Regions from separate parts of the Xenorhabdus bovienii SS-2004 genome, predicted to be linked through region 2. Evidence: predicted binding sites of a transcription regulator. Region 2 holds the regulator's gene; the other holds the start of a gene.

Region 1 (16,130 bases), 490 kb from region 2:
CAATCCGGACTACGACAGACTTTATGAGTTCCGCTTGCTCTCGCGAGGTCGCTTCTCTTTGTATCTGCCATTGTAGCACGTGTGTAGCCCTACTCGTAAGGGCCATGATGACTTGACGTCATCCCCACCTTCCTCCGGTTTATCACCGGCAGTCTCCCTTGAGTTCCCACCATCACGTGCTGGCAACAAAGGATAAGGGTTGCGCTCGTTGCGGGACTTAACCCAACATTTCACAACACGAGCTGACGACAGCCATGCAGCACCTGTCTCTCAGGTCCCGAAGGCACTCCGCCATCTCTGGCAGATTCTGAGGATGTCAAGAGTAGGTAAGGTTCTTCGCGTTGCATCGAATTAAACCACATGCTCCACCGCTTGTGCGGGCCCCCGTCAATTCATTTGAGTTTTAACCTTGCGGCCGTACTCCCCAGGCGGTCGATTTAACGCGTTAGCTCCGGAAGCCACGCCTCAAGGGCACAACCTCCAAATCGACATCGTTTACAGCGTGGACTACCAGGGTATCTAATCCTGTTTGCTCCCCACGCTTTCGCACCTGAGCGTCAGTCTTCGTCCAGGGGGCCGCCTTCGCCACCGGTATTCCTCCACATCTCTACGCATTTCACCGCTACACGTGGAATTCTACCCCCCTCTACGAGACTCTAGTCAACCAGTTTTAGATGCCGTTCCCAGGTTGAGCCCGGGGATTTCACATCTAACTTAACTGACCGCCTGCGTGCGCTTTACGCCCAGTAATTCCGATTAACGCTTGCACCCTCCGTATTACCGCGGCTGCTGGCACGGAGTTAGCCGGTGCTTCTTCTGCGGGTAACGTCAATCAACAACGCTATTTACGCTGTTGCCTTCCTCCCCGCTGAAAGTACTTTACAACCCGAAGGCCTTCTTCATACACGCGGCATGGCTGCATCAGGCTTGCGCCCATTGTGCAATATTCCCCACTGCTGCCTCCCGTAGGAGTCTGGGCCGTGTCTCAGTCCCAGTGTGGCTGGTCATCCTCTCAGACCAGCTAGGGATCGTCGCCTAGGTGAGCCTTTACCCCACCTACTAGCTAATCCCATCTGGGTTCATCCGATGGCGTGAGGCCCGAAGGTCCCCCACTTTGCTCCAAAGAGGTTATGCGGTATTAGCCACCGTTTCCAGTGGTTATCCCCCTCCATCGGGCAGATCCCCAGACATTACTCACCCGTCCGCCGCTCGCCGGCAGGGAAGCAAGCTTCCCCCCGCTGCCGCTCGACTTGCATGTGTTAGGCCTGCCGCCAGCGTTCAATCTGAGCCATGATCAAACTCTTCAATTAAAAGTCTGATGCTCAAAGAATTGTTACTGTTAGTTCGTAATGAATTAACTGTTTTAGTCACTCTTTAAGACTTTAAAGTTTTCGGCATCTTGCGATGCTGTCGATACTGTCTTGTGAGTGCCCACACAGATTGTCTGATTAAATTGTTAAAGAGCGGTCCGACCGGAGCAGGGCTCCGTATCGTGAGGCTGCGTATCTTACGCTTTCCTCGCCGGGTGTCAAGCCTTTATTTTCAGGGCTTTTCTCCCGCTGGCCTCGGCGGCGTGTCTTCGCTCAGCGTCGGTCAGTGGTGGCGCATTATAGGGACTTTTCCGTGCCTGGCAATAGTTTTTTTGAGAAAAACCACCAACTGATGATTATTGCAACAAATTTCACTTAAGTTGCCAGTTTTTCCAGCGTAAGGAAGCCATAATCTCGTAATACGGGTCGCAGAGCCTCGCTATTTAGGTCTATTTTTGTGCAATAAGCCAAATTATCCGCCGTTGTTAAAAATAAACTATTTTGGTTCTTCACCAACCACACCGTTCTACGCGCAATAGCAGCTCCAGAATCAATCAATCGTGTGCCATCAGGAAAAACTTGTGAAAGCTCTTCTGCAATCAGAGGGAAGTGAGTACAACCTAAGATGACAGTATCTGGCGGTTCTTTCATTCTCAACCACGGTTTGAGAATTTTTTCCAATATTTCCAGTGGGATCTTCTCACCATGCAGTTTTCGTTCGGCTAACTCTACCAATTCTGCAGAACCTATAGAATGAACCTGACAATCCGTGGCAAATCTTGCAATTAATTCTTTGGTGTAGTCGCGATTGACTGTAGCCCGTGTCGCCAATAATCCTATTACTCGGTTACAAGTCAACTTTGCCGCAGGCTTGATTGCGGGCACAACACCAACAACGGGAAAAGAAAAACGTTCGCGCAATGCAGGCAAACTAACCGTGCTAGCTGTATTACAGGCAATGATGACAATAGCCAGGGGGTGTCTTTTCTGAATTTCATCGACAACTTGAACGACCCGCTCAATGATCACTTCCGCCGTTTTTTCTCCATAAGGAAATGCTTCATTATCGAAAGCATATATATAGTGGAGCTCCGGCAATAATTGTCGAATTTCTTGGTATACAGATAAACCGCCCACACCTGAATCAAAAATTAGAATCGTTGGTCGGGCGGTTTTAGGTAAATCAGAAGTTGTAGCTTCCAGTGAGAAAGTATTCTCGGCCTGGGGTGCGATAGCCATACGCTGTCTCATAATTTTTATCAAACAGATTGGCTATTCTAGCACGGATTGTGAGGTGGTTAGTGATTGGGTATGATGCGCTGATATCCCATAAACTGACGCCACCCAATTTAAGGGGCTTCGGAGGATAAACACTATAATCTGCATCATCGCGCTGACCGATATATTGATAGGTTACTCCCCAATCAATATTGTATAATTCCCAATCTAATTGATATTTAACCTGCTGTTTAGCCCTGCGAGCTAGCTGCTTATTATTGCCATCACGCGGATCAACATACTGTAATGTCAATTGGTGCTGGAATATTCCGGTATCCATGGTTCCTGTCCATTCAACACCTTTGATTTTTGCCTTACCAATGTTCTCATAGCGGTTATTGGCAAAATTTATCAGTTGTTCAATATCATTATGATAAACAGATAAGCGCCAATTCAGTGCCCCAGTTAATCCTTCAATTCCACCTTCCCACTGTTTACTTTTTTCTGGTTTGAGACTTTCATTTCCCCATTTGCTATAGAGTTGATTCAATGTTGGAGCCTTAAATGCGGTTCCATACGAGACGATCAACCGATAGCCATCAATGAATTCCCAACCCATTCCAGTTTGCCATGTGGTATTCCAATTATATTCAGAATGACGGTCTGAACGAACAGCACCCTCCAGCGTGACATCATGAATCTTTTGCTGTGACGTCAAATACAGGCCAGTGTTATCTACGTCTTTTTGTACAGGAATATTATTCGAACCTGCCGCAACCGATTCTCTTTTCCAGTCAACACCACCGCTAATTGCGCCATGACTCACTTGCCATGAATTTCCCCATTGCACATTGTATTGTTTGGAGTTACTTAGGCTGGAGCCTTTGCCATAACGCCCATATTTGGGATCATAGTTGTAATCTTTGACATGGCTGTAACTGGTAATCCATTGTGCAGAATAAATTCCCTGTGTAAATTGAAGGCCTGCATCATAAGTACGACTGAATAGCTCTCGAGTATCTATCAGCATCTGATTATAACTATCATAATAGGCATCATAAGCCGTTCGGTTATTCAATCCATGCACACGAGCAAACCCACTGAACTGATCATTAAATTTATGGTCAACGCCCAGCCACAGCATTTTGCTCATAAAACCATCACGATCCGGCTGACGATACCCGCCCGTACCGCCACCAGCCACCACATCGAATCCTTTGGTATAGGTATATCCAGCCGCTGCGGTCAATAAGGTATTCTCGCCGAGCTTCTGTTGGGTCGAACCATTATAGTTCTGGTATCCGTGCGAGCCGATACCTGCATTCAATGTTGTTCCCTTTTGCTCTCGCTTGGTAATGATATTGATTACCCCACCAATGGCATCAGAACCATATACGGCAGAGCGAGCACCGCGGATATACTCAATTCTCTGAACCATTGAAAGCGGTATCTGGCTATAATCGGCCGCACCCGTGATACCCGCCTGATTTAAGCGAATACCATCTATTAGCACCAATGTATGATGTGATTCCGTACCTCGAACAAATAAAGAAGCGTGTTGCCCTATTCCCCCATTCTGCGCAATATCAATACTGGGTAGGCGACGTAGAACGTCAACCAAGCTGCTGGATTGCCAGCGATCTATCTCTTCGCGGGTTACCACCGTCATTGGTGCTAAAACTGAAGAAACAGGCTGTTTAAAGCGGTTCGCGGTCACCACCAGTGGCTCTTGATTATCAGCAACTGCAAAATGGCTCCAGCTAGAAAACACTGCCACAGAAGCAGCAGATAAAAGGATACGTTTGTTATTTGTCATGAGAGAATGGCATCTAACTATATTGAATCTAGCGAATAAAGTGTCATGCTACGATGAAGGCGAGAAGCAGTCCAGAATGACCCCCTATCAAAAAGAGGCTCATGTGCCAGAAAACTGGACATCCTTTTCACTTTCCCTACAATGCCGCTCGGAAATTTTTCTTAACGCGACCATACGAGAACCAGATAATGCAGAATGTCTTGCCAACGGAAGATTATGAAAATCAATTGATGGAAAAGGTCCATCGTCTGAAAGGAATGATGATGCCATTTAGTGCACCTGAGCCTGAGGTTTTCCGTTCCCCTGCATCACATTACAGAATGCGCGCTGAATTCCGCATCTGGCATGAGCAAGATGATCTTTACCACATTATGTTTGACCAGCAGACCAAACAACGTATTCGTATTGATCAATTTCCGGTTGCCAATGAGCTGATTAACCAGATGATGCAGTCAATCATTGCGGGCGTGAAAGATAATTCACTCTTGCGTCATAAACTGTTTCAAGTGGATTATCTGTCAACCCTCAGTAATAAGATTATTGTCTCTCTGCTTTATCATAAAAAGTTGAATGATGAATGGCGCGAGCATGCCATCACACTACGTGATCAATTAAAAGCAAATGGATTTGATGTTCAGCTGATCGGGCGAGCGTCAAAAACCAAGATCATACTCGACCATGACTATATTGATGAAGAACTGCCGATTGCGGGTAAAACGATGATTTACCGTCAAGTTGAAAACAGTTTCACGCAACCGAATGCCAGCATCAATACTCATATGTTGGAATGGGCAGTGGGTATTACAAAAGGCGCCAAGGGAGATCTACTAGAGCTATATTGTGGTAATGGCAATTTTTCTCTAGCATTAGCACAGAACTTTGATCGCGTACTGGCGACAGAAATTGCCAAACCTTCGGTTGCTGCCGCGCAATTTAATATTGAAGCGAACCAAATTGATAATGTGCAAATTATCCGTATGTCAGCAGAAGAGTTTACTCAAGCAATGAATGGAGAGCGGGAATTTAACCGACTGCATGGCATTGATCTAAAAAGCTATCAATGTGAAACCATTTTTGTTGATCCTCCACGCAGTGGATTAGATGATGCAACAGTTAAAATGGTACAGGGATACTCACAGATTCTTTATATTTCCTGTAATCCAGAAACACTCAGCCAGAATCTGGAAACACTGACACAAACCCATAAAATAAGCCGACTGGCACTCTTTGATCAATTCCCTTATACGCACCATATGGAGTGTGGTGTATTACTGGAAAAACGTATTTAATCACCATCTACTATAGCTGAAAAATTAGTTGGGAGACCAAAACGCCACAGCGATCAATTTGTGGCGTTATTCCTTCAGCCGTTATCAGGAAAATAATCAGCCATGGCTTTCTGAAGTGAGTATAGCTTGTTGTTTACGCCCTTTGATCTTTCTGTAAATCCAAAATACTAAAGCAGCATCAATCACGACAGGCAGGAAATTAGAACCAATTTCTGGATATTCCACCCGAATGATGGCGCTGTAAATGAAGATTCCTAAGAAAAAGCAGCCAGCCACCAACTTTGGTAATCCATCTGCCATTGGATAATTCAAATAACGATGATGGAGGCAATACAGAGATAATACCAGTGCAATAATCGGGAAAATTGAAAAAGGCACAAGCGAGTTGAAAAATGCTGAGAAAGTTCCGTGTGTTGCCAATCCAACGATAAGAGCCAGCAACATAGTGCTTTTATCTTGGCGGTATTGTTCCATCGTATTATTCTCCTTTCATTATTATTCAAGAGGTTTTAGGGACAGTCTTTTTTTCTTGTTCCCGCCGATACCAATAATAAGCACCTTTGGAAATCAGGCGGAGTTGCAAAACTAAACGTTCTTCGAGACGACGCCTTTTTTCCTCATCAATATCCAGCGCTTCTGCACCTGCGCTGAATACGATTGTCACCATCGCCTCAGCTTGAATTTCAGTAAAATGACGCGGCATGTGGCTTGCCTGTTCGAGGTAGTCTGCCAGCTCTGCAATAAAATGTTGGATTTCCCGTGCGACAGCTGCACGAAACTCAGCCGATGTACCGGAACGTTCGCGCAGTAATAACCGGAAAGCATTGGGATTGTTACCGATGAATTCCATGAACGTTGAAACAGAGGTTCGGATGACGCTGCCGCCTTTTGCGATACGCTGACGCGCCTGACGCATTAACTGACGCAACATCAAGCCGCTTTCATCCACCATTGTCAGCCCCAGTTCATCCACATCCCGAAAATGCCGATAAAATGAAGTAGGCGCGATACCCGCTTCTCGAGCTACTTCCCGTAAGCTCAGACTTGTGAAACTCCGCTCAGCACTGAGTTGGCTGAATGCGGCTTCAATCAGGGAACGACGGGTTTTTTCTTTCTGTTTCGCTCTGACACCAGTTACGTTACTCACCACAATCCTGATATATCCATTCGACTATATAATAAAGCAAATATATCAGATTCTGCTGTGTTTGCTGTGATTGTTCTCTTAAAGCTATTATCCCATATTCTCCGGTTTCATTTCTAAGTAATAGGATAAAAACCGTATGGTCATTAGGTTATTACATCAAGTAATGTTAAGATAGAGTTGTTATTTTGTGTAAAAACAGGTCTTTCCTCTATGCAATATACTCATTTTGATGCCATTGTGATTGGCTCTGGTCCCGGAGGGGAAGGAGCAGCAATGGGGCTGGTGAAACAGGAAAAAAACGTTGCAGTTATAGAACGTTACAATAGTGTCGGTGGTGGCTGTACCCATTGGGGTACAATTCCATCGAAAGCTCTCCGCCATGCTGTCAGTCGTATTATCGAATTTAATCAAAACCCCCTCTATAGTGATAACTCCCGCATTCTTCGTTCCTCATTTTCTGAAATCCTGCGCCATGCTGACGTTGTCATTAGCCAGCAAACCAAAATGCGTCAGGGTTTTTATGAACGTAATCGGTGCCAAATGTTTGCGGGCGAGGCAGCATTCATTGATGAACATCGTGTGAGTGTCCGTTATGCTGATGGTAGTGTTGATATATTAAGTGCAGATAAGATAATCATTGCCACTGGTTCCCGTCCTTACTGCCCTCCTGATGTTGATTTCACTCACTCCCGTATTTATAACAGCGACACCATCCTGCAACTGGATCATGAACCACGCCACGTTATCATTTACGGCGCGGGGGTGATTGGCTGTGAATATGCTTCTATCTTCCGAGGGCTGGGCGTTAAGGTGGATTTGATCAATACCCGTGATCATCTGCTGTCTTTTCTTGATCAAGAGATGTCTGATGCCCTGTCCTATCATTTCTGGAATAGTGGCACGGTCATCCGCCATAACGAAGAATATGAAAAAATTGAAGGTCTTGATGATGGCGTGATTGTTCATCTGAAATCCGGCAAAAAGGTCAAGGCAGACTGTCTACTGTATGCCAATGGCCGCACCGGCAATACAGATAAGCTAGGGTTGGAAAATGTCGGTCTGGAAACAGACAGCCGTGGTTTACTGAAAGTGAATCGCGTCTATCAGAGCAGCAATGAGAACATTTACGCCGTTGGCGATGTCATCGGCTATCCGAGTCTGGCTTCTGCTGCGTATGATCAGGGGCGCATTGCCGCAAAAGCTATCATGACCGGAAGCGCCAACCTGCATCTGGTGGAAGATATTCCAACAGGGATTTATACCATTCCTGAAATCAGTTCAATCGGTAAAACCGAGCAGCAGCTCACTGCGATGAAAATCCCGTATGAGGTAGGGCGCGCCCAATTCAAACATCTGGCAAGGGCGCAAATTGCCGGCATGAATGTTGGCAGTATAAAGATCCTGTTCCATCGTGAAACAAAACAGATTCTGGGCATCCACTGTTTTGGTGAACGTGCCGCAGAGATCATCCATATCGGCCAAGCCATTATGGAACAAAAAGGAGAAGGCAATACTATCGAATATTTCGTTAATACAACCTTCAACTATCCAACAATGGCAGAAGCCTACCGTGTTGCTGCACTCAATGGGTTAAATCGGTTATTTTAATGTTTTGCCAAAAACTTCGAAATAGTCACCCATTTTAGCTCGAATCGCCTCTGCCAATTGCTCATAGCGACTGCGCAGAGGTGAGCCGGGGCGATAAACCAAGATAATCGTACGTTTAGGCTCTGGTTCGATACATTCCAGATAGCAGACACCATCGCGTTTTTTCTCTTTTGGCACAGCCAAATCAGGCAGCAATGTAATCCCACTGCCTGCTGATACCATATTACGCAGGGTTTCCAGACTGGTTGCCCTAAAATGAGTATCTTCTTTGGCTCCAGCCTGAAAACAGAAACCCATCGCCTGATCACGCAAACAATGTCCATCTTCCAGCATTAATAATTTTTCGCCAGCAAGCTCTTCCATTTTGATATGCGTCCTATTCGCCCATCGGTGCCCTTCATAAATTGCTAGTTTCATCGGTTCTTCAAAGAGTGGCACTTCAATGAACGCTTCGGTTTCTTTTACCAAAGCCAGAATGACACAATCGAGTTTTCCGCTATCGAGTTGCGCCAACAGGTTCTGAGTCTGAGCCTCATGTAAATACATTTCCAGCTTGGGGAACAGCTTGTGCAACTCAGGAATGATAAGAGGCAGGATATAGGGACCAACGGTGGGGATAAGGCCGATATGCAGAGGACCAGACATGCTTTCACCTTGAAGATACGCCATTTCCTGCAAGACTTTCACTTCTCGCAATACCGTTTTGGCCTGTTCCACCAGCAACATTCCCTGTTGCGTGAACAGCACTTTACGACTGGTGCGCTCTAGCAGCATCACGCCCAACTCATCTTCAAGTTTACGGATTTGCCCACTCAGTGTCGGTTGGCTAACATGACAAGAATCAGCGGCTCGGCGGAAATGCCGATATTCGGCAAGCGCTACAAGGTATTCCAGATCGCGGATATTCATTCCCAACCTCAGTATTTGATATCAATGATAGAATTGATCAATAAATCATTATATGCACGAGGGAATAAAACTATCAAATTCATCAAAAAAATTACTATTACATCATCATTTCGTTTATGGGCAGTAAACTCACAGTATTCCTCTTCAGAAACCAGCACTGCTTTACTAAAAGATTTGTTACAATTTAATATAGAAAAACCTGCCGGATTGGGCAGGCTTATATTATGTTCTCAGGCTAATCTATCGTTAACCGCTGTTTAACCGCTGCAATCGCCTGTGCCACCTGTTGCTGTGATACACCGCCTTTTGCCAGCCGTTTATCCAAACAGGATTGCAGCGATAAAACGTCATACACATCTAGCGAAATAGCTTCGCTGAATTTTTGCAGTTCAAACAAAGACAGTTCTTCCAGCGCCTTACCTTCCGCTATGGCCGCAATTACCACTTCACCAACAATATGATGCGCTTCACGGAATGGAACTCCTTTTACCACTAAATAATCCGCCAGTTCAGTCGCGTTGGCATAACCCTGTTTTGCAGCTTCCTCACAGCGCCCGCGTTTCACCTGAATGCCATCCAGCACCAGCACCGCCATATGCAGGCAATCCCGCCATGTATCCAGTGCATCAAACAAACCTTCTTTATCTTCCTGCATATCTTTGTTATAAGCGAGGGGAAGCCCTTTCAGCGTTATCATCATGCCCGTCAATGCGCCCTGAACCCGGCCACATTTGCCACGAATAAGCTCCAGCGCATCAGGGTTTTTCTTTTGCGGCATCAGGGAAGAGCCGGAAGTTACCCGATCTGATAACTCAATAAAACCCGCTTCTCCACTGTTAAAGAAAATCAGGTCTTCAGCAAAGCGTGAAAGGTGGATCATGCTGATACTGGCATCTGACAATAGCTCCAGAACATGATCCCGATCGGAAACGCTATCCAGACTATTACGTGTTGCCGAGGCAAAACCGAGCCATGATGCTAATTGTTCACGATCGATATCATAGGCTGTTCCCGCCAGTGCGCCACAGCCCAGTGGGCTGACATCCAGCCGTTTCAGTGCATCTTGCAGGCGGCTCTCATCACGATCCAGCATTTCGGCATAGGCGAGGCACCAATGAGCGAAAGTGACTGGCTGCGCCCTCTGCAAATGGGTATAACCGGGCATCACCGCATCTTGATTATTCTCCGCCGTAATCACCAGCGCCTGTTGCAATTCCACAAGTGCCTGCTGAATATCGGCTATCTGATCCTTACACCACAGTTTCAGGTCAGTTGCGACTTGATCATTACGGCTACGACCTGTGTGAAGTTTTTTCCCCAAATCGCCCACTTTCGCGATAAGTTGACCTTCCACCCAGCTATGAATATCTTCCACATCGCTTTTCAAAATGGCCTTGGGGTTGGCCCGCACTTCACCCAGTAACTCATTCAGCGCCAGTTCCAGTTTTTGCTGTTCTTCGGAAACCAATACTCCCACCGTAACCAGCGCCTTTGACCATGCAACAGAACCAATAATATCCTGCTCCGCCAAGCGATAATCAAAACGCAGAGAATCGTTAAATTGTTTGAATCGCTGATCGGCTTCCTGACTGAAACGTCCGCCCCAAAGTGCCATATGTCGTTCCTGTTTTCTCTATTTAATAAAGGTTAATTGCTCAGAAATTATTTTTTGCTGTTCAGTGTACGAATACGTGAAGAAAGCGAATAGAGGCGAATGAACCCTTCTGCATGGCGGTGATCGTAGACTTCATCTTCTCCAAAAGTAGCGAACTCTTCAGAATAGAGACTGTATGTCGATTTTTTCTGTTCAGCGGTCACCTGGCCTTTATACAGTTTTAAGACCACTGCCCCACTGACACTGTCAGCCAACGTTTCCGCAGCAGCCTGAATCGACTGGCGCAATGGTGCAAACCAACGACCATCGTAGACGACATAGGACATTTCCAACCCCAATTGCTGACGCCATTTGAAGCTGTCGCGATCCAACACCAACTGTTCAATTCCCCGCAATGCGGCCATCATGATGGTTCCACCCGGTGTTTCATAACAACCACGGGATTTCATGCCTACCAAACGGTTTTCCACAATGTCGATACGGCCGATACCATGTTTGGCTCCCAGTTCATTCAATGCATTAAGACATTGATAGGGTGACAACCCCTTACCATTCACGCCAACCACCTCACCTTTTTCAACCGTGACGGTGACATATTCTGGCTCATTCTGCGCATCTTCTGGCTCTGCTGTCCACACCCAGCAATCTTTATTGGCAGCATTCCATGTACTTTCCAATACCCCGCCTTCGGTTGAGATATGCCATGCGTTTTCGTCACGGCTGTAAATTTTTTCCAGCGTGGCGGTGGTGGGAATATCGCGGACTTTCAGATAATCAAGCAGAGCCTCACGGGAACGCAGATCCCATTCACGCCACGGAGCAACCACTTTCAGATGCGGCGCTAACGCAGTATAAGTACTTTCAAACCGAACCTGATCGTTACCTTTGCCCGTTGCCCCGTGAGCTACAGAATCAGCGCCCACTTTCAGCGCCAGTTCGACCTGTGCCTTGGCAATAATTGGGCGTGCCATTGATGTACCAAGCAAATAGCTGCCTTCATACAATGCGCCCGTTTTCAGTACGGGATAAACATACTCTTTGATGAACTCTTCACGCAGGTCGATAACGTGACATTCCGACGCACCAGATCGCAACGCTTTCTGCTCCACACCTTCTAAATCTTCGCGGCTTTGACCAACGTCAGCAACAAATGCGACAACTTCACAATTGTCATAATGTTCTTTCAACCAAGGAATAATCGCAGATGTATCTAAACCACCAGAATATGCTAGAACGATTTTTTTAATGCTTTTAGTCATAGGGATAACCTTTTATTTTTGTTCATATCAGTCAAATACTGTGCCACTAATCGGTAAAACCAAGCCAATTACGCCGAAATTCGCGTACCTGTGGGTATGCCATTAAATAATGCAATTAATTGTTCGGTATGTCGCCAGCTTGCAATATCAACCGGATGCTTCAGCGTTTTTGCCGCTTCTAAGGCCGCATTAACTTTCACAATCATGCCGTCAGTTATGATGCCATGCTCAATGAGCTGTTCTATTTTTTCCGCTGTTAGCTCTGGGATTTTCTGGCCTTTTCCATCCAAAATACCGCTGACATCAGACAGAAAGACCAGATCCGCATTTAACACCTGCGCAATGGCGGTTGCCGCCTGATCTGCATTCACATTCATCAGCTCACCATTTTCGGTGATACCAATAGAACTGATAATTGGCATATAACCGACATCCAGCAAAATTTTCAGGAGATCGGGTTTACCCGGATGAGCTTTTCCAGTGTGGCCGAATTCCTCATCAAACTGGGAAACTTGCACCACACCACCATCTCCCAGACACAATCCAATCGCAGGCAATCGGTATTTTATCGCGCAAGCCAGCAGTGCCTTATTAGCAGTTCCTGCCAATGTCCCCGTCACGATATTAATCTGATCTGCTGGCGTTACCCTCAGGCCCTGTATCTTCACAATCGGTAACTGCAATCTCTGCATCAGTTCATCAACTAAACAGCCACCGCCATGTACAATGACTAACGGGCGCTTATGCGTCTTCCGATATGACTGCAATGTGGAAAATAACCGCGCCAGCGCTTCTTCGCTGTCTAACAACACACCACCCAATTTGATAACTAACGGTTCCATCGGATTTATCCTCTGTCGGTATTAAAATCTGCCGGAATTAAAGCAATGCCTGAGTTTCTGCAAACCCAAAACGAATATTCATGCACTGTACTGCTTGTGCTGCCGCGCCTTTCAACAAATTATCCTCAGCACCGACAATAATCAGGTGCTGTCCTTGCACAGCAAAACCAATATCGCAGAATGGCAAACCCACGACGGCTTTCAATGCCGGCATACCTTCCGTGTATAGACGCACCAACGGTTTATCATGATACGCCAGCTGGTAGGCTTCCCTAATTTGCTTTTCTGTTACACCTGATTTCAACTTGCAGGTGATCGTAGCGAGAATACCCCGCGAGAAATTACCCAGATGAGGGATAAAAATGACCTCAGTACCTAAATGTGTCGCGATCTCGGGTTGATGACGATGATTAAAAATCCCGTAAGGCTGCAAACTAACTTCACAGAAGCTGTTGTTAATGGTTGCTTTCCGGCCTGCTCCACTGACACCACTCACAGCATTGATAACGGGCCATTGTTCAGTATCCAGCAGATTTTTTTCCAGCAAAGGCTTCAATGAAAGCTGAGAAACAGTGGGATAACAGCCGGGAACCGCGATCAACTGGGCAGTTTTGATTTTTTCCGCCTGCCACTCCGCCAGCCCGTAAACTGCCTTATCAAGCCAAGCCGTATTTTTATGCTCGAACCCATAGTATTTTGAATAAAATTGTGTATTTTGTACGCGATAGGCTCCGGATAAATCGAAGACTGTGCAACCTGCTTGTAGAAATATCGGCACAATATCATGGCTGATTTCATGGGCAGTGGCGAGGAAGACGACATCAATACCATTCACTGCTTCAGCCACATCAGTCAGCGGCTGTAAAGGTAAATCAACAATGCCCTTGTACTGCGGGTAGAGATCTGAAAAACATTTCCCCGCATCTGAACTTTGAGACGAAACCATTAAGCCAGAAAGGTGGACATGGAGATGACGTTGTAGATATGCTGCTAACTCTGCTCCGGTATAGCCACTGGCACCAACTATCAGCGTATTCAACATGGGACTTATTCACCTTGTAGTAGTAACCCAATCACATTATTGCATTTATATTCAATTATAATGCATGAATATTGATACTATCATGAGTAAGGGCTGTCAACAGTGAATATTAAATTACCATCATTTATTAGATTATATCATCAGCTCATTGCTACACCTTCCATCAGCGCAACCGATGCTGAACTGGATCAAAGTAATGAAATATTAATCAACCTGCTGGCTGGCTGGTTGAAAGACCTTGGTTTTAACATTGAGATTCAGCCCGTTCCTGAAACCCGTGGCAAGTTCAATATGCTGGCAACATTGGGTAGTGGTTCTGGAGGTTTATTGTTATGTGGTCATACAGATACTGTGCCATTCGATGAGGGACGCTGGACACAAGATCCATTCACACTGAGCGAACGCGATGGCAAGCTTTACGGACTCGGTACTGCTGATATGAAAGGCTTCTTTGCTTTCATCATTGATGCTCTGCGGGATGTTGATCCCAGTAAACTAACTCATCCGCTTTACATTCTGGCCACCGCAGATGAAGAAACATCGATGGCAGGCGCGCGTTATTTTGCTGCCAATACCGCCATTCGGCCTGATTTCGCCATTATTGGCGAACCAACATCGTTACAGCCTATCCATGCGCATAAGGGACACTTAGCTCATGTTATCCGCATTGAGGGAAAATCCGGCCATTCCAGCGATCCCGCACGTGGTGTCAACGCACTTGAACTCATGCACGAATCCATCACGCAATTGATGGAATTACGCACTACCTTGCAGGAACGCTATCACAATCCAGCATTTGTTATTCCTCATCCAACTATGAATTTCGGCCATATTCACGGTGGTGATGCGGCAAACCGCATCTGTGCCTGCTGTGAACTGCATATGGATATTCGCCCGCTGCCCGGATTGACCGTGCAGGATATGGACGAATTACTGCATAAAGCACTAGAGCCGGTGAAACAGCGCTGGCCGGGACGTTTAAGCGTTACTCCTCTCCACCCCCCCATTCCGGGTTATCAATGCCTGACCGATCACAAATTGGTTGGCGTGATCGAAAATTTGTTGGGAGCGAAAGCAGAAACCGTCAATTATTGTACTGAAGCGCCTTTTATTCAGGAATTGTGTCCGACATTAGTCTTGGGACCAGGATCAATTGAACAGGCACACCAGCCCGACGAATTTTTAGGTATGGAATTTATTGAGCCGACCAGAAAATTGATTTCTCAGCTGATTGAGCATTTTTGCCTGCAAACCCATTAATTTTACTACAATTGAGAGAATATCCAGTAAAAGTTTTAACCCCGATAAGTGCGTCGGGGTTTATCGCTATTTTCTGACCAAAACAACGCACAAAACTTCATAAATTCCTCTCAGTATCACTCATAATCCGCATAGCTCCGTTCACAAGCCAATTAAATCAGGCGTTTCTCTTGCTCTGCCCAACATGAATTTCTTTCCTGATCATTTTGAATATTCCTCATTTCGGATAAGTCACTTTGCTGTTGACTAAACATAATGCTTAGCCCATTCTATTTAGACATCTAAACGTATAGACATGTAAACACTTAAGCATCTAAACGTAAGCGGGTCAAAATATTCCGCTGATTTACAAGGATACAGGGTATGAGTTTTTTTCACGCTAATCAGCGAGAAGCGCTGAATCAGAATTTGGCTGAGCTTGAAGGGCAGATTCGTGTTTCTTTTGAGTTCTTTCCACCCAGCACGACTGCGATGGAGCAAACCCTGTGGAATTCCATTGAGCGCTTAAGCAAACTGAAGCCTAAATTTGTCTCCGTAACCTATGGTGCCAATTCCGGTGAACGCAACCGCACTCATAGCATCATCAAGGGCATTAAAGACAAAACCGGCCTTGATGCTGCCCCTCACTTGACTTGCATTGATGCCAACCGTGAGGAACTGCGTAATATTGCTCACGATTATTGGGAGAGTGGTATTCGTCACATTGTGGCATTGCGCGGTGATTTACCCGAGAGCAACGGTAAACCGGAAATGTATGGTGCCGACTTAGTTGAGCTCTTAAAAAAAGAAGCGGATTTTGATATCTCCGTTGCTGC
Region 2 (16,130 bases):
CGGCTAGTTTTTGTGCGTAGGGAGGAGGCATACCCCAATACCACCGAGTCCACAATACCCTTCAGGATTTTTGAAGAGATACTGCTGGTGATAATCTTCCGCAAAATAGAATGGCTTCGCTGCGTGGATCTCCGTGGTGATTGTGCGCTGGTCGCCATTTTCATTCATCGCTTGCTGGAATTGTTCGCGGGTAGCGAGTGCCTGCTCATATTGTTGAGATGAAATAGTATAAATGGCAGAGCGGTACTGTGTACCGATATCACCATGTTGACGCATACCTTGGGCGGGATCGTGATTTTCCCAGAAAAGCGTCAATAACTGCCCATAAGTGATTTTGGTTGGATCAAATACGATCCTGACTACTTCGGCATGTCCGGTTAACCCTGTGCAGACTTCTTCATAAGTTGGATTTGGCGTAGTACCACCACTGTAACCCACAGAGGTCGTGTAGATACCTTCCTGTTGCCAGAACAGGCGCTCAACTCCCCAGAAACACCCCATTCCTATATAGGCTATCTCCATGTTTTCAGGAATGTCGTTTATCGAATGCTGTGTGATGACATGGTAGGGTGATACAGTTAATGGGATTGCCCTACCCAGTAATGCATCCTGTGTGGAAACATGTTGGCTTTCGTTGGCTGAATTTGGCAAGATTCTCTCCCGTTATTTATAGATTTTATGGTTATTAGTTGCTTGTATATCTTTCAAACTTTACCAGAATTAATTTATTGCAGCATTTTTATATCGTTGGATTTTACCCCCAGATAGATAAATATTAGGAGTTTGCGTGTCACGATACCCCTTCATATTTGTGCTTTGCGTGTCTGTCGCAACTCCATCGGCCTATAGTGCAAATTTACGATTGAAAGTGGAAGGTCTTTCTGGCGAACTGGAAAAAAATGCCAGAGTACAGCTCTCAAACATAAGTACCGAGGAAGTCGCTCCCGATGCGCGCTTTCAGGCCCGTGTCGAGAAAGCCATACAGCAAGGGTTAAGGCCATTGGGATACTACGATCCCACTGTTGAATTCACTTATCAGGAGAAAACACCACCTTCCCGCCCTGTTTTGACAGCGAACGTGACACCGGGTGAACCGGTACGGGTAGTCGAAGTCAATGTTGATTTGGAAGGTAGCGCAAAAACTGATAAAGATTATGCAGCACTCATCAAAAAAAATATGCCAAAGGAAGGGGCGATCCTGAATCATGGTGAATACGAACATTTCAAGGGTGCATTGAATAGTCTGGCAGTTAGAAAGGGTTATTTTGATGCTGTGATGAAAAAAAGTGAATTAGAAGTATCACAGGAGCAGCATAAATCCTATTGGAACTTCGATTTCGACAGCGGAGATCGTTACCGCTTTGGCTCCGTGAGATACCACGGCTCGCAAATTCGTGAAAATTACCTGAACAATCTTTTGCCGTTTAAACAAGGTGAGTATTACACTTCGGATCAACTTGCGGAATTCAACAGTCGTCTGGCGAATACCGGATGGTTCAATTCTGTGGTGGTCGTGCCTGATTTTAAGGTAGGCCACACGAGCCAGGATAAGTTATTGCCACTGGATGCTTTCTTGGTTCCCAGCTCTGCCAATTATGTTGAACTAGGGGGAGGTTATGCAACGGATGTTGGCCCCCGCGTTAAAGCAAAATGGAAAAAGCCATGGCTTAACTCTCGTGGGCATAGCCTGAGTACCAATATTAACCTGTCGGCACCTGAACAAGTTATTGATGCATCCTACAAAATGCCACTCAAATCTAATCCGCTTGAACAATATTATGAGTTGCAGACAGGTTATAAACGTAAAGATATTAACGATACCATTTCTGATACGGCAACATTGAACCTTTCCCGCAATTGGGATCTCTTCACCGGATGGCAATATGGTGTCAACTTACGCTGGAGTCTTAGTCACTTTACGCAGGCTAACGTGACAAATACGACGATGCTACTCTATCCGGGAGCGACTGTCAGCCGAATTCGCCAGCGTGGTGGCACTATGCCTTATTGGGGAGATAGTCAGCGTTATTCAATAGATTTTTCCGACAAAACCTGGGATTCGAATGTGGATTTCTTGGTGTTACAGGCCCATCACGTCTGGATCAGGACTTATAAGGATAAGCACCGCTTTGTGGTACGGGGTGATCTAGGCTGGATTGAAACCAATGAATTCAACAAAGTTCCACCGGGTTTACGTTTCTTCGCCGGGGGGGATCGCAGCATCCGTGGTTATAAATACCAAAAAATTTCACCGAAAAATAGTGAGGGAAAACTGACTGGGGCATCGAAACTAGCCGTTGGCTCACTGGAATATCAATACAATATCTATGGAAACTGGTGGAGTGCGTTGTTTGTGGATACTGGCGAAGCGGTGGATGATATTAAAAAGAGTGATTTTAAAACCGGCGCAGGGATTGGTGTGCGTTGGGCCTCACCCGTTGGGCCAATTAAATTTGATCTTGCGACGCCAGTAGGAGACGCAAGCAATCATGGTATTGAGTTTTACATCGGTTTAGGGGCTGAACTATGAGGTGGGTCAAAAGGCTCAGTATGACTTTTCTGCTGCTTGTTGGCCTGCTGCTGATAACCATTGTGGGATTGGTTGGCACACAAACCGGACTGCATTTTATGATTAACAGCGCAGCACGTTGGGTTCCCGGACTGGATATCGCCAATGTCAGCGGAGGATGGCGTGATTTAACCTTAAAAGGTGTTAAATATCAGATGCCGGGAGTGAGTGTTAGTGCTGACAATTTATACCTTTCGCTACGTTTATCCTGCTTGAAACACAGTCACCTGTGTGTCAATGCGTTAACTACGGAAGGCGTGGCAGTCTCGGTGAATACGGCTGATCTTCCTCCATCAGAAAAGTCGCCTGCATCAGAGCCATTGACTGAATTGAAAACACCGTATCCTATTTCACTGGATTTGCTTTCTTTGAAGAATATCCACGTCAAGGTTGACGATATAGTGATTGCGTTGGATGAATTTAAAACAGGGGCGCAGTGGCGGGAAAAACAGCTGACATTGAAACCAACGAAAATCAGCAATCTATTGGTTGCTCTGCCTAAAACGCGGCCTGAACAAAGCGGTACAGTGCAAAAGGGCAAACAAAAGCCTGAACCTGAAAAATCATTGGGTGAAACCTTGAAAGCGCTATTTGCCAAACCTTTCTTAGCTGAATTGCCCAATGTTCCTATTCCTCTCGATATTATGGCAGAAAACATTCATGGCAGTCAGCTTCGCCTGACAGGTGATACAGATATCACGATTAATGATCTACGGTTGCAAGCCAGTAATCAGGGACAGCAGGTTGATGTGAAAACCTTCAGTGTAAGTGCACCGGAAGGCTCACTTTCGCTACAGGGGACGGCGGGGCTATCTGAACAGTGGCCAGTCAAACTGGTGATTAAGAGCAATACGAATCTGAATGAACTAAAAGGACAAAAGCTTGATTTAACCCTGAATGGTGCTCTGTTGCAGCAGCTTAATCTGGCATTGCATCTTTCAGGACCTATTATTGCCAATCTGAGTGCTCAGACTGAGTTGGCGAAGGCGGGTTTGCCTGTACGCCTGACATTGGAAAGCAAACAACTTCAGTGGCCATTGACGGGTGAACCGGAATATCGACTTGATGGTGTTAAGCTTCGACTGAATGGCAAAGCCAGTGGCTACGATCTCTCCCTCCGTTCAGATATTAAAGGTCGTGATATTCCTCCTGCATTACTAATGTTGGATGCGAAGGGTAATGAAGAATTGCTCAGGCTAACCCGTCTGCGTCTGTCTGCATTGCAGGGGAAAGCGGAGATCACTGGCATCGTTGACTGGAGCAAAGCGATTAGCTGGAATGCGAACCTGATTCTGGATGGCATCAATACCGCTAAACAATGGCCAGAGTGGCCAGCCAAAATGAATGGCAAAATGGCAATACGCGGTAGCTTGTATGGCGGCAGTTGGCAACTCCAGATCCCTGAAATTGCTCTTGATGGTTATGTGAAACAGAATATCGTCAAAGCACATGGCAAGGCGTCTGGCAATGCGGCGGGACAATGGAATATTCCTCAGTTTGACCTCACTTTTGGCCGTAATAGGCTGAATGTTCAAGGGCAGCTTACAGATGAAAAGTGGAAGTTGGATGGTGAAATTAATGCGCCACAGTTAAATGGATTACTGCCAGGATTGTCCGGTGTGGTTATCGGTAATGTGAAACTGCGCGGTAACATGAAAGCACCACAAATAGTGGCAGATTTAAATGCACGTAATGTGCGGTGGCAGAATGATCTGAAAGTGGATAGCGCCACGATTAAGGGAGATGTGCGCTCGGCTGAACAGATTGAAGGACAGCTCTCAGTTGCTGTTCATCAATTGAAACAGGCGGATTTAATCATCAATAATTTGATGCTAAATGCTAAGGGCACGGAAAAGCAGCATGATTTACATTTGAACATTGAGGGCAACCCCGTATCAGGTCAATTGGCACTCAGTGGTCGCTTTGACCGCAGTCAGGAACGCTGGCAAGGAACTATCAACAATACCTACTTTGATACTCCTGTCGGTGAGTGGCGCCTAAATAAGGCGATGGTCATTGATTACCTGAATCCACAGCAGAAAGTAACAATAGGAACACATTGCTGGCTTAACCCGAATGCACAGATCTGTGTTCCCAAACCGATTGAGGCGGGAGCCAGTGGCCATGCTGAAGTGGTGCTTAAACGTTTTGATTTGGCCATGATTCAGCCATTCCTTGATAAAATGACTCAAGTTAAAGGCGTGTTCAGCGGGAATGCCAATGTCAAATGGACGGCGGGACAGGCTTTGCCACAGGCTAAAGTCGTCTTGCAAGGAAATGGGGTTCAGCTTCACCAAATGGTTGAGGGAGCTGCATTACCTGTTGATTTTGAAACGTTAACAGTGAATGCAGGACTAACAAATGGTAAGGCAAATGTGGCATGGCTATTTAAGCTGGCAGGCAATGGGCAATTAAATGGCAATGTTCAGGTGGATGATCTGGAAGGCCGCCGCAAGCTATCTGGGAATGTGGATATTCGAGCTCTTTCTTTAAAGCTGATTAAACCGATCTTGGGTAAAGACGAAAAAGCGGAAGGAGGCTTGAATGCCAACCTGCGTTTCGGTGGTAATGTAAAAAATCCGCTGTTGTTTGGTCAGCTTAAGACGGATGACCTTCAAATCGTAAGTCACTGGTTACCTTTTGATATCACTCAAGGCCAGCTAGCTATCTATTTTGATGGTGTCCGCTCTGGCTTGGAGGGTGTTATCAAAACGCCTAAAGGGCAGCTGAACCTTAACGGCAATGCTGACTGGCGTAATTTGAACGCATGGTATGCCAAAATTGCCGCGAATGGTGAAAAATTGCGTGTGACAGTGCCGCCAATGGTGAAAATTGATGTTAGCCCTAATTTGGTACTTGAAGCTACGCCTGATTTACTGAAACTTGATGGGAATGTGGATATTCCGTGGGCACGCATTACGGTGCAGGAATTACCAGAGTCTGCTGTGGGTATTTCTTCTGACGAAGTCATGCTAGATAAAAATCTCCAGCCGATAGAAAAGAAAAAATCGTCCATTCTGGTTAAAAGTAACTTAAATATTCGCATTGGTGATGATGTCCGTTTGAATGCATTTGGTCTGAAAGCTCAACTTAAGGGGGTCTTGAAAGTCATTCAGGATAAACAGGGGCTGGGGTTGAATGGTCAAATTGATATTCCAGATGGTCGTTTCCATGCCTACGGGCAGGATTTGCTGGTACGCAAGGGCACAATTATATTTTCCGGCCCGCCGGAACAGCCAATGCTGAACATTGAAGCGATCCGTAACCCCGACTCGACGGCGAATAAGGTTGTCGCTGGTGTGAAAGTTACGGGATTGGCGGATAAACCCAAAGTTGAAATTTTCTCTGAGCCAGCAAAATCACAGCAGGAAGCACTGTCTTATCTTCTGCGTGGTGAAGGTTTGGAGAAGAGTGGTTCTGACAATAACCAAATGACTTCCATGCTAATTGGTTTGGGCGTTTCCCAAAGTGGTCAATTGGTTGGCAAGATTGGTGAAACTTTTGGTGTTTCTGATTTAGCTTTAGATACTCAGGGTGTGGGTGACAAATCTCAGGTTGTCGTCAGCGGCAAGATAACCAACAACTTGCAGGTGAAATACGGTGTTGGTATTTTTGATTCTCTGGCGACCTTGACATTACGCTATCGTGTAATGCCAAGATTGTATCTCGATGCGGTATCTGGTATTGATCAGGCTTTAGATCTGCTCTATGAGTTTGAGTTTTAAAAATGCGAGTAATTGTTTATGGCAGCCTGAGGCGCAAACAAGGTAACCACCACTGGATGACCTATGCCCAACTTCTAGGAGAACATAGGTTAGAAGGTTATGAAATTTATGACCTGGGACATTATCCAGCGGTGATCCGTGGCGAAGGGACAATTGAATGCGAAGTATATCGCATTACGCCATCCATCCTGACAGAACTGGATGCTTTGAAAAAGAATTATCAGGAATACGAAAGGGAATTGATTAAAACACCTTACGGCAGTGCATGGATCTATTTATATAGACTGCCTGTTGATGGACTGCATCGGATAACATGTGGTGACTGGATCAAGCGCCACGAAGAAGAATAAATAAAAACCTCTGCCTCTATGTGGTGGCAGAGGTTTTTTATGACCAAAACTCGCTGTTATCCCTCAGGATTATTTTTTAGCAGCGCGTTCGAAAGAAGACAGGATTTCAGCTTTAGCGGCTTCGACATTGTCCCAACCGTCAACTTTCACCCATTTGCCTTTTTCCAGATCTTTATAATGTTCAAAGAAATGGGTGATTTGGGCACGCAGCAGTTCTGGCAGATCGTTCACATCTTTGATGTGATCGTATTCTTTGCTCAGTTTGGTGTGAGGAACAGCGACCAATTTCGCATCTTCACCGGATTCGTCGGACATTTTCAGAACACCAACGGGACGGCAGCGAATAACGGAACCTGGCTGTAATGGGTATGGGGTAGGAACCAGCACGTCAACAGGGTCACCATCAAGGGACAGAGTATTGTTGATGTAACCGTAGTTGCAAGGATAGAACATTGCAGTAGACATGAAACGGTCTACAAACAGTGCGCCAGATTCTTTATCTACTTCATATTTGATCGGATCTGCATTCGCAGGGATCTCAATGATGACATAGATATCTTCAGGCAGTTCTTTACCGGCCGGTACATTGTTCAGGCTCATAAAAGGTTTCCTTTAATTTCAAACCAAAATGGAGTGCGGGCTATTATAGCCAAAACAGACTTAAAGTCCCCGCATTTTTCCAGTCGTTGAACGCCATACAGCTCAGTAATTGGGTGTTATAAAATCTGTTGTATTGGATAAAAAGTGATTATTTACTTTTTTATTGTTCACATTTCTGTCTGGTTCATGAGTCATGAACAGAATGATTTCGTGAACAAATATAAATAGAAAAAGAGTATGTATAGAACTTAAGGGAACAATATAGATAATCGGCAGGAAAAAGTGACGTTAACGTTGAGAGCAAGTCGTTGCGTTAAGCGTGTTGCTCAACAAATTAAAGGATAAGTCGCGTTGTTAATAAAGAGGCGACACTTCGCCCCTTCATTAAATTAACTATTCAATCAACAAACCTACTTACTCACCTGGAAATTCAGCCATAAAGCTTTCGGCTTTTTCCACCATTGATTTTGTTCCCACGAAGAAAGGAACACGCTGATGCAGTTGGGTTGGTGTGATATCTAGAATTCGGTTTTTGCCATCACTGGCCTTGCCGCCAGCCTGCTCAGCCAAAAAAGCAATCGGGTTGCATTCATACAGCAGACGCAATTTTCCTGTTGGATTACTTGCGGTGCTTGGATAAATATAGATGCCGCCTTTCAGCAGGTTGCGGTGGAAATCTGCAACCAGCGAGCCAATATAACGGGTGGTGTAAGGGCGCTGGGTGGCTTCGTCTTGCTCTTGGCAATATTTGATGTACTTTTTCACGCCCATCGGGAATTTGATGTAGTTTCCTTCGTTGATGGAGTACATATTGCCTTTGGCAGGGAATTGAACTTTTTCATGAGTCAGGCAGAATACGCCGAGTGAGGGATCGTAAGTGAATGTATGAACTCCGTAACCTGTGGTGTAAACCAACATAGTGGATGAGCCATAGACCACATAACCCGCCGCAACCTGACGATTTCCCGGTTGCAGGAAATCGTCTTCGGTAACTGGCTGCCCAATAGGTGTAATTCTATGGTAAATTGAGAAAATAGTCCCGACGGAAACGTTTACATCAATATTCGAAGAACCATCCAGTGGGTCCATCAAAACAACATACTTCGCATTTTCTGCACGGTCGCCATCAAAGACAACGATCTCATCTTCTTCTTCAGAAGCAATACCTGCTACTTCACCGCGCGCTTTCAATGCAGCCTTCAGTTTTTCATTGGCATACAAATCCAGCTTCATCTGAACTTCGCCCTGAACATTCGATACGCCGCTGGTACCTAAAATATCCACCAGACCAGCTTTATTGATGTCCCGATGAATGATTTTGGCACCCAGTTTGATGGCAGAAAGCAGTGCGGTCAGTTCACCCGTAGCATGAGGAAAGTCTTGCTGTTTCTCGACGATGAATTCGCCTAATGTTTTCATGACGAAAGCCCTGAATTTTGTTGTGGTTTTAGAGAGCGTGCTGCACTTGCGTGTCGCACTCATGCGCGGCAGTTTAGCTAAAGAATGGGATGATTGATAGGCTATTGCATTTCTAATCTCAGCATTGATGGTTAGAATAGTGACACACTTCATGATATTGGATAGAAATAAATGCGTATTCATATTCTTGGCATCTGCGGTACTTTCATGGGAGGGCTAGCGATCCTCGCTCGTTCATTAGGTCATGAAGTTACTGGTTCTGATGCCAATGTGTATCCCCCAATGAGTACCCTTCTGGAAAAACAGGGCATTGAGCTGATTCAAGGATATGATCCTTCACAGCTCGATCCTGAGCCAGATATGGTAATCATTGGCAATGCCATGACACGTGGTAATCCCTGTGTGGAAGCGGTGCTGGATCGTGGCATTCCTTATACATCTGGCCCACAGTGGCTACATGATCATGTTTTGCCAGAACGCTGGGTGTTAGCCGTCGCTGGAACGCATGGTAAAACGACAACCGCAGGAATGTTAGCATGGATCTTAGAAGCCTGCGGTTATAAGCCGGGGTTCCTGATCGGCGGTGTGCCGGGTAATTTTGACGTTTCAGCACAAATCGGTGAAAGTCCATTTTTCGTGATTGAAGCGGATGAGTATGACTGCGCGTTTTTTGATAAGCGTTCAAAATTTGTGCATTACGGCCCCCGCACGCTAATCATGAATAACCTTGAATTTGATCATGCTGATATTTTTGAAAATTTAGCGGCCGTCCAAAAGCAGTTCCACCATCTCGTCAGGGTTGTGCCGGGAAGTGGTAAGATTCTGGTACCCGATAATGACATTAACCTGAAACATGTGATAGGAATGGGATGCTGGAGTGAGCTGGAACATGTCGGGGAAACAGGTAACTGGCAAACGAAGAAAGTCAGTCAGGATAGCAGCATCTACCAAGTGTTCCATCAAAGTGAACAGGTTGGTGAAGTGAACTGGTCATTGGTGGGTGAACACAACATGCACAATGGTTTGATCGCAATTGCGGCTGCCCATCATGTTGGTGTTCAGCCTGCGGATGCTTGTCAGGTACTGGGCGATTTTATCAATGCGCGCCGCCGTCTTGAATTGCGTGGTGAAGTGAATGGTATCTCAGTTTATGACGATTTTGCTCATCATCCCACTGCAATTTTGGTGACACTGGCAGCGCTGAGAAGTAAAGTTGGCGGTGTCGCTCGTATTCTTGCTGTGCTAGAACCGCGTTCAAATACCATGAAAATGGGCATGAGCAAAAATGATATTGCGCCTTCTCTGGGGCGTGCTGATGAAGTCTTCTTGTATCAACCTGCCAATATTCCGTGGCAGGTAGCAGAAATTGCAGAACACTGCATCCAACCTGCTCGTTGGAGTGCAGATATTGATGCTTTGGTACGTATGATTGTTGAGGCGGCACAACCGGGTGATTACATTCTTATCATGAGTAATGGTGGATTCGATGGCATTCACGAGAAGTTGCTGACTGAGCTGGGTAAGAAAGTGCACGAGGCTTGATTGTCAAAATCGTCAGAGTGGGGGGATCGCATTAGCTGTGCGATCCTCTTTAATCTATATATTCCCAGGGTTCCGTTTGTCTGCCGCCGTGCTGCAACTTGAAATCTATTGGGTTATACGACAGGGTTAAAGTTCTTGATCAAAAAGATCGAGAATAGCCTCATAGAGCTGCTTTGTTGTAAAGTCCTGTGCTGGTGTCGTAAAAATAGTGTCATCCCCTGCAATACTGCCAAGTATTCCTTCTGCTTTACCCAGGGAATCCAGTAAGCGTGCAATCAACTGTGCAGCGCCCGGACTGGTGCGAATAACCACAACACAATGATTATAATCGACATCTAAGACCAGATTTTTCAATGGGCTTGTGGCTGTGGGAACACCTAATTCTGCGGGTAAGCAGTAGACCATCTCCATTTTTGCATTACGGGTTCGGACTGCGCCAAATTTAGTCAGCATTCTGGAAACTTTAGATTGGTTAATGTTTTCAAAGCCTTCTTCCTGAAGTGCTGCGACTATTTCACCTTGAGAGCTGAATTTTTCTTCTTTCAATAAGGCTTTGAAAGCCTTGACCAAATCTTCCTGTTTCGAAGGAACACGCATATTTCACCATCATTGAATCCGTTATGAAGCTATGATTATGCGAAAGAGTGAATTTTTATTCAAGGAAGAGAAGAAAAAACTAAAATAATAATCATAATTACATTATTTTCATTCTCCCAATATATCTTTATTAGTCGTCAGTAATACTCATGTGTACATTTTCTCTGCGTTTCCTTTCCCACATTTTGAGTATGGTAAATATATTGTTAATTAAATGGTGTTGTTTGGTTTGGGAGATAAGAGTAAGGTAATCAACTAAGTTATTAATAATATAACAGGATTAATTCTCAAAAAAGTGTCCGTTATCTCATTAACAGATAAGCCTTTTGTCTAGAATAAAATAACTTTGGTGTTTCATCATCAAGCCATTAGGTAGATAATCTGTCTGTTAACAGATTGTTCTTAATACGTAGTGATCAGTGGGGCTGAGAATCTATCCCATACATGCATTGAATGTAGGGAAATAGGTTCAGGCTCTTAACCAGACAGGTTTAAGTTTTTTACAGCACTTATTTAAGGAGTATCAGGATGAAAGTTGCAGTTCTCGGTGCAGCCGGTGGTATTGGTCAGGCACTTGCCCTTCTACTCAAGACCCAGCTTCCTTCAGGTTCAGAACTTTCCTTGTATGACATTGCTCCGGTGACTCCAGGTGTGGCAGCCGATCTTAGTCATATCCCAACGGAAGTGAAAGTCACTGGTTTTGCTGGTGAAGATGCAACCCCTGCATTGGTAGGCGCAGATGTTGTATTAATCTCTGCAGGTGTGGCGCGTAAACCAGGCATGGATCGTTCAGATCTGTTCAATATCAATGCGGGTATCATCCGTAATCTGGTTCAGCAGGTAGCTAAGGCTTGTCCAAAAGCATTAATCGGTATTATCACGAACCCTGTGAATACTACTGTGGCGATAGCGGCTGAGGTTCTGAAAAAAGAAGGTGTTTACGACAGAAACCGTCTGTTCGGTATTACAACGCTGGATATCATTCGTTCCAATACTTTTGTTGCAGAACTGAAAGGTAAGAACTCTGAGGAATTGGAAGTGCCTGTTATTGGTGGGCACTCTGGTGTGACTATCCTGCCATTGCTGTCGCAAATTCAGGGCGTCAGCTTCACTGATGAAGAAGTTGAAGCGTTAACCAAACGTATTCAGAACGCAGGTACTGAAGTGGTTGAAGCGAAAGCAGGTGGCGGATCTGCAACTCTGTCTATGGGGCAGGCAGCGGCACGTCTGGGTCTTTCTTTGATCCGTGGCTTGCAGGGTGAAAGCAATGTCATCGAGTGCAGTTATGTAGAAGGTGATGGTAAATATGCCCGTTTCTTCGCTCAGCCTGTTCGTTTAGGTAAAAATGGTATCGAAGAACGTTTAGATATCGGCAAACTTAGCGATTTTGAACAGAAGTCACTGGATAGTATGTTGGGCGTTCTCAAAAAAGATATCGAATTAGGCGAGAAATTTATTAACGGTTAATTCATTTAATTTGTAATTTATTAATATACGAATTAAGTTAAATATATTAGATAACTGAAACCGCTAGCTCAAAAATAACTAGCGGTTTTTCTTTCAATAATTATATTGATAGCTAATTATTCTTTTTTTCTCTAATTTTCCTTTCTAATAGTTCTCCTGTATGTGGATCGAAATAACGACTAGGCCATATTTCAGCCGGATGTAATCCTAAGTAATTCGCTATTATCCATTCTCCCTTAGGCCATGGGCGAGAAAGTGTATTCGCCAAAGTTGATGAGCTTAACCCTGCTTCGCGTGAAACGGCAGCCAGTGTCGTTCCGCGTTTACGTAAAGCAGCAATAATATCAGCAGGATGCCAATCCGATTTCATAGAAATCATTTTTTTAATCCTTTCCTATTAAATTTGAAGCCACATTAGTGGTATAACTAAAGCGTTAGTGTGAAATTAATAACGAACACGAATCTGTTATTAAGAAAATAAAATAACATTATTTTTCCTAAAAATATTTCTAATTTTTTCTTAATAACTTCTTTTTTGAACTTGGTTACAAAAATAGAGAAACATTATGAAAAAAGAGTGGTATACGGCAATGGAGTTGACCGGTGTAGGTGAGTTACCTAGATCACCACAAGGAGTTAATGCCAGAGCAAAACGTGAAGAATGGTTGAGACAGAAACGAGCAGGTGTTCAAGGCAGGGCTATTGAATATCACTATTCTTGTTTTCCTGAATCAACATTGTCGGCTCTGGAGCTTCATGAAATATCACCTGAATATCAGGTTCAGAAACAAGATCCTCTATCCATTTGGGTGAGTGCATTTAATTTACTCTCCGATGAAGAAAAGGAGGCGATTACAGAAGTGATATTACGAGATGGCATAAGAAGTTTTTTGGAAAAAATCATAGCTACTTGAGGCAGCTTTTGAAAAGCCAAATGTTTAAAATTTGGCTTCCTCTACACTGCTCCGATGTAAAGCGAGGATAAAAAGATGAAAAAAGATTGGTATTCTGCAAAAGAACTCATTGGCCTCGCAGGTCTGCCATCGTCTCCCCAAGGCGTCAATTTGATGGCAAGGCGCGAAGGTTGGGAGCAACGCCGTAAGCGCGGAGTACAGGGGAAAGCTCTCGAATATCATGTCAACAGCTTGCCCGAAGAAGTTCTGAATGTACTGGCCGTCAGTGAAAGTTCGGTCGAGTATTATCGGAATAAGCGTCAGGATCCGTTCATGATTTGGATTGAAGCTTATTATCAATTAACCAAACCCGAAAGGGAACGCATGGTTAAGTTCATTTTGAGGAAAGGGCTGGCTAGCCTAGTCCAATACATAGGAATTCAAGAGGTTGAAAATAAAGACAGTATCCCAGATTGAGCAATCTGGGATACTGATTAGCTCAGATCAGGAAAGTCGCTGTACCGCGACATGGGCTAATCCCACAAGGGCCGCCTTATATGGAGACTCATCCAGTACTTGTAACGCTGAAATGGCTTTATCTGCTTCTTCTTCCGCCCGTTGGCGGGTGTACTTAAGTGAACCACACTGTTTCATTGTTGCTAGTACGGTATCTAACAAATGGCGGCCATTGCCTTGCTCAATGGCACTGCGTATCAGTGCAGACTGCTCCGGGACTCCATGATGCATGGCATGCAGAAGGGGCAGTGTAGGTTTGCCTTCGTTTAAGTCGTCCCCTGTGTTTTTACCGAGTGTGCTGTCATCTGAATCGTAATCCAGCAGATCATCAATCAATTGAAACGCCGTGCCAAGATAACGGCCATAGTCACGCAGTGCAGCTTCCTGCTCTGGTGTCGCACCGGATAAAATGGCCGCAGAGTGTGCCGCTACCTCAAACAGGCGAGCGGTTTTACTGTAAATCACACGCATATAATCATCTTCTGAGGTATCAGGATCATTGCAGTTCATCAACTGCATCACCTCACCTTCGGCAATGACATTCGTGGCGTCGGACATCAATTTCAGTACCCGCATAGAATCGAGATCAGTCATCATCTGAAACGATCGGGTGTAGATGAAATCACCAACCAGAACACTGGCCGCATTGCCATACATAGCGTTGGCTGTCGCTTTGCCTCGGCGCATGTCGGATTCATCGACAACATCGTCATGCAATAGCGTTGCAGTGTGAATAAATTCGATTAAGGCGGCAACTTTGATATGTTTTTCTTTTTCACAATGAAGTGCTTTTCCGGCCAGTACCGCAATCATTGGGCGAATACGCTTACCACCGCCGCTGATAATGTAGTAGCCAAGTTGGTTGATCAGCGCAACATCAGAATTTAATTGATTAAGAATGGTTTCATTAACCGCTGCCATATCATCAGCGGTAAGTTTAATTATTGATTCTAAATTCATGTTTTGGCTTTGGACTCTGATTCAGAGCTGTGCTCATTAAATTAGCATATCAACAGATATCACGATGTATCGATTGTACTTGAAAAACCGTTCAAATAAATGACAATCGAAAAACTCTGTTTTTTTCTCATCTGTTCTAATTCTGCACTTGTCTTCGAATCGGTTTTTGCGTAGAATTCGCGCCCTATTGTGAATATTTTATAGCGCGCTCTGGAAAGATATTTTAGGGGGTGCGCGGAAAGCGGAGTTTATATGTACGCAGTTTTCCAAAGTGGTGGTAAACAACACCGAGTAAGCGAAGGTCAGACAATTCGCTTGGAAAAGCTGGACATCGCAACCGGTGAAACTGTTGAGTTTGACCAGGTTCTGATGGTCGCTAATGGTGAAGATATTAAGATCGGCGCTCCAGTAGTTGAAGGCGTTAAAGTTAAAGCTGAAGTTGTTGCTCATGGCCGTGGCGAGAAAATTAAAATCGTTAAGTTTCGTCGTCGTAAACACAGCCGTAAGCAGCAGGGCCACCGTCAGTGGTTCACTGATGTTAAAATCACTGGCATCGCTTAAGATTTTAGGAGAGCAGATTAATGGCACACAAAAAGGCTGGCGGCTCGACTCGTAACGGTCGCGATTCTGAAAGCAAACGTCTGGGTGTAAAACGTTTTGGTGGTGAGTCTGTTTTGGCAGGCAGCATCATTGTTCGTCAACGTGGTACTAAATTCCATGCAGGCAGCAACGTAGGTTGTGGTCGTGACCACACCCTGTTCGCATTAGCTGACGGAAAAATTAAATTCGAAGTTAAAGGTTCAAAAAACCGTAAGTTTATCAGTATCGTAGCTGAATAAATTTTTTGAGTCTCAATCGAATCGGAAGCCCTGCAATGTGTGTTGCGGGGCTTTTTATATTCTGAATTATGCCATCTCTGGGTACAGCAGCCATCCAGCTTTACGGTGGTTATCCTACGGAGAAAAGTGATGAAATTTGTAGATGAAGCCAGCATACTGGTTGTAGCGGGAGATGGTGGCAATGGTTGTGTCAGCTTCCGTCGAGAAAAATATATTCCAAAAGGTGGGCCAGACGGCGGTGATGGTGGTGACGGCGGTGATGTTTATCTGCTGGCAGATGAAAATCTCAATACGCTGATTGACTACCGCTTTGAAAAATCCTTCCGTGCTGAACGTGGTCAAAACGGACAAAGCCGTGGTTGTACCGGTAGACGTGGCCAAGACATTACCATCAAAGTCCCAGTAGGAACCCGTGTGCGCGATATCGCGACTGGGGAAGTCCTTGCGGATATGGTGCGTCATGAGCAGCGTCAGATGGTTGCTAAAGGGGGGTTCCACGGTCTTGGTAATACCCGCTTTAAATCTTCTGTTAACCGTGCTCCCCGCCAAAAAACTATGGGGACGCCAGGTGAAAGCCGTGAGCTGATGCTGGAGCTGATGCTGCTGGCAGACGTGGGAATGCTGGGGATGCCTAATGCAGGTAAATCCACCTT

Evidence for each region. Region 2 encodes ArgR, which controls arginine synthesis, uptake and breakdown. Its sites were predicted from a motif close to ANTGAATAAAAATACANT; they were not measured.
Region 1: argC (N-acetyl-gamma-glutamyl-phosphate reductase) is a predicted target of ArgR. The motif match lies at 14,094-14,111, and genes of this name have one in related genera.

The regions. Positions count from the first base shown of each region.
Region 1 covers NC_013892.1:4,079,299-4,095,428, forward strand. Annotated here, with positions in the region: rRNA gene XBJ1_RS18225 (16S ribosomal RNA) at 1-1,310, opposite strand, end outside; gene murI (glutamate racemase) at 1,686-2,549, opposite strand; gene btuB (TonB-dependent vitamin B12 receptor BtuB) at 2,494-4,344, opposite strand; gene trmA (tRNA (uridine(54)-C5)-methyltransferase TrmA) at 4,533-5,633, shown strand; gene XBJ1_RS18245 (YijD family membrane protein) at 5,730-6,107, opposite strand; gene fabR (HTH-type transcriptional repressor FabR) at 6,133-6,780, opposite strand; gene sthA (Si-specific NAD(P)(+) transhydrogenase) at 6,991-8,388, shown strand; gene oxyR (DNA-binding transcriptional regulator OxyR) at 8,380-9,297, opposite strand; gene argH (argininosuccinate lyase) at 9,533-10,912, opposite strand; gene XBJ1_RS18270 (argininosuccinate synthase) at 10,960-12,171, opposite strand; gene argB (acetylglutamate kinase) at 12,240-13,013, opposite strand; gene argC (N-acetyl-gamma-glutamyl-phosphate reductase) at 13,051-14,055, opposite strand; gene argE (acetylornithine deacetylase) at 14,158-15,315, shown strand; gene metF (methylenetetrahydrofolate reductase) at 15,679-16,130, shown strand, end outside.
Region 2 covers NC_013892.1:347,033-363,162, forward strand. Annotated here, with positions in the region: gene msrA (peptide-methionine (S)-S-oxide reductase MsrA) at 4-651, opposite strand; gene tamA (autotransporter assembly complex protein TamA) at 788-2,530, shown strand; gene tamB (autotransporter assembly complex protein TamB) at 2,527-6,294, shown strand; gene XBJ1_RS01495 (gamma-glutamylcyclotransferase family protein) at 6,297-6,644, shown strand; gene ppa (inorganic diphosphatase) at 6,714-7,244, opposite strand; gene fbp (class 1 fructose-bisphosphatase) at 7,659-8,663, opposite strand; gene mpl (UDP-N-acetylmuramate:L-alanyl-gamma-D-glutamyl-meso-diaminopimelate ligase) at 8,835-10,205, shown strand; gene argR (transcriptional regulator ArgR) at 10,332-10,802, opposite strand; gene mdh (malate dehydrogenase) at 11,331-12,269, shown strand; gene XBJ1_RS01525 (helix-turn-helix domain-containing protein) at 12,382-12,648, opposite strand; gene XBJ1_RS01530 (DNA-binding protein) at 12,836-13,183, shown strand; gene XBJ1_RS01535 (DNA-binding protein) at 13,259-13,639, shown strand; gene ispB (octaprenyl diphosphate synthase) at 13,667-14,638, opposite strand; gene rplU (50S ribosomal protein L21) at 14,891-15,199, shown strand; gene rpmA (50S ribosomal protein L27) at 15,220-15,477, shown strand; gene cgtA (Obg family GTPase CgtA) at 15,607-16,130, shown strand, end outside.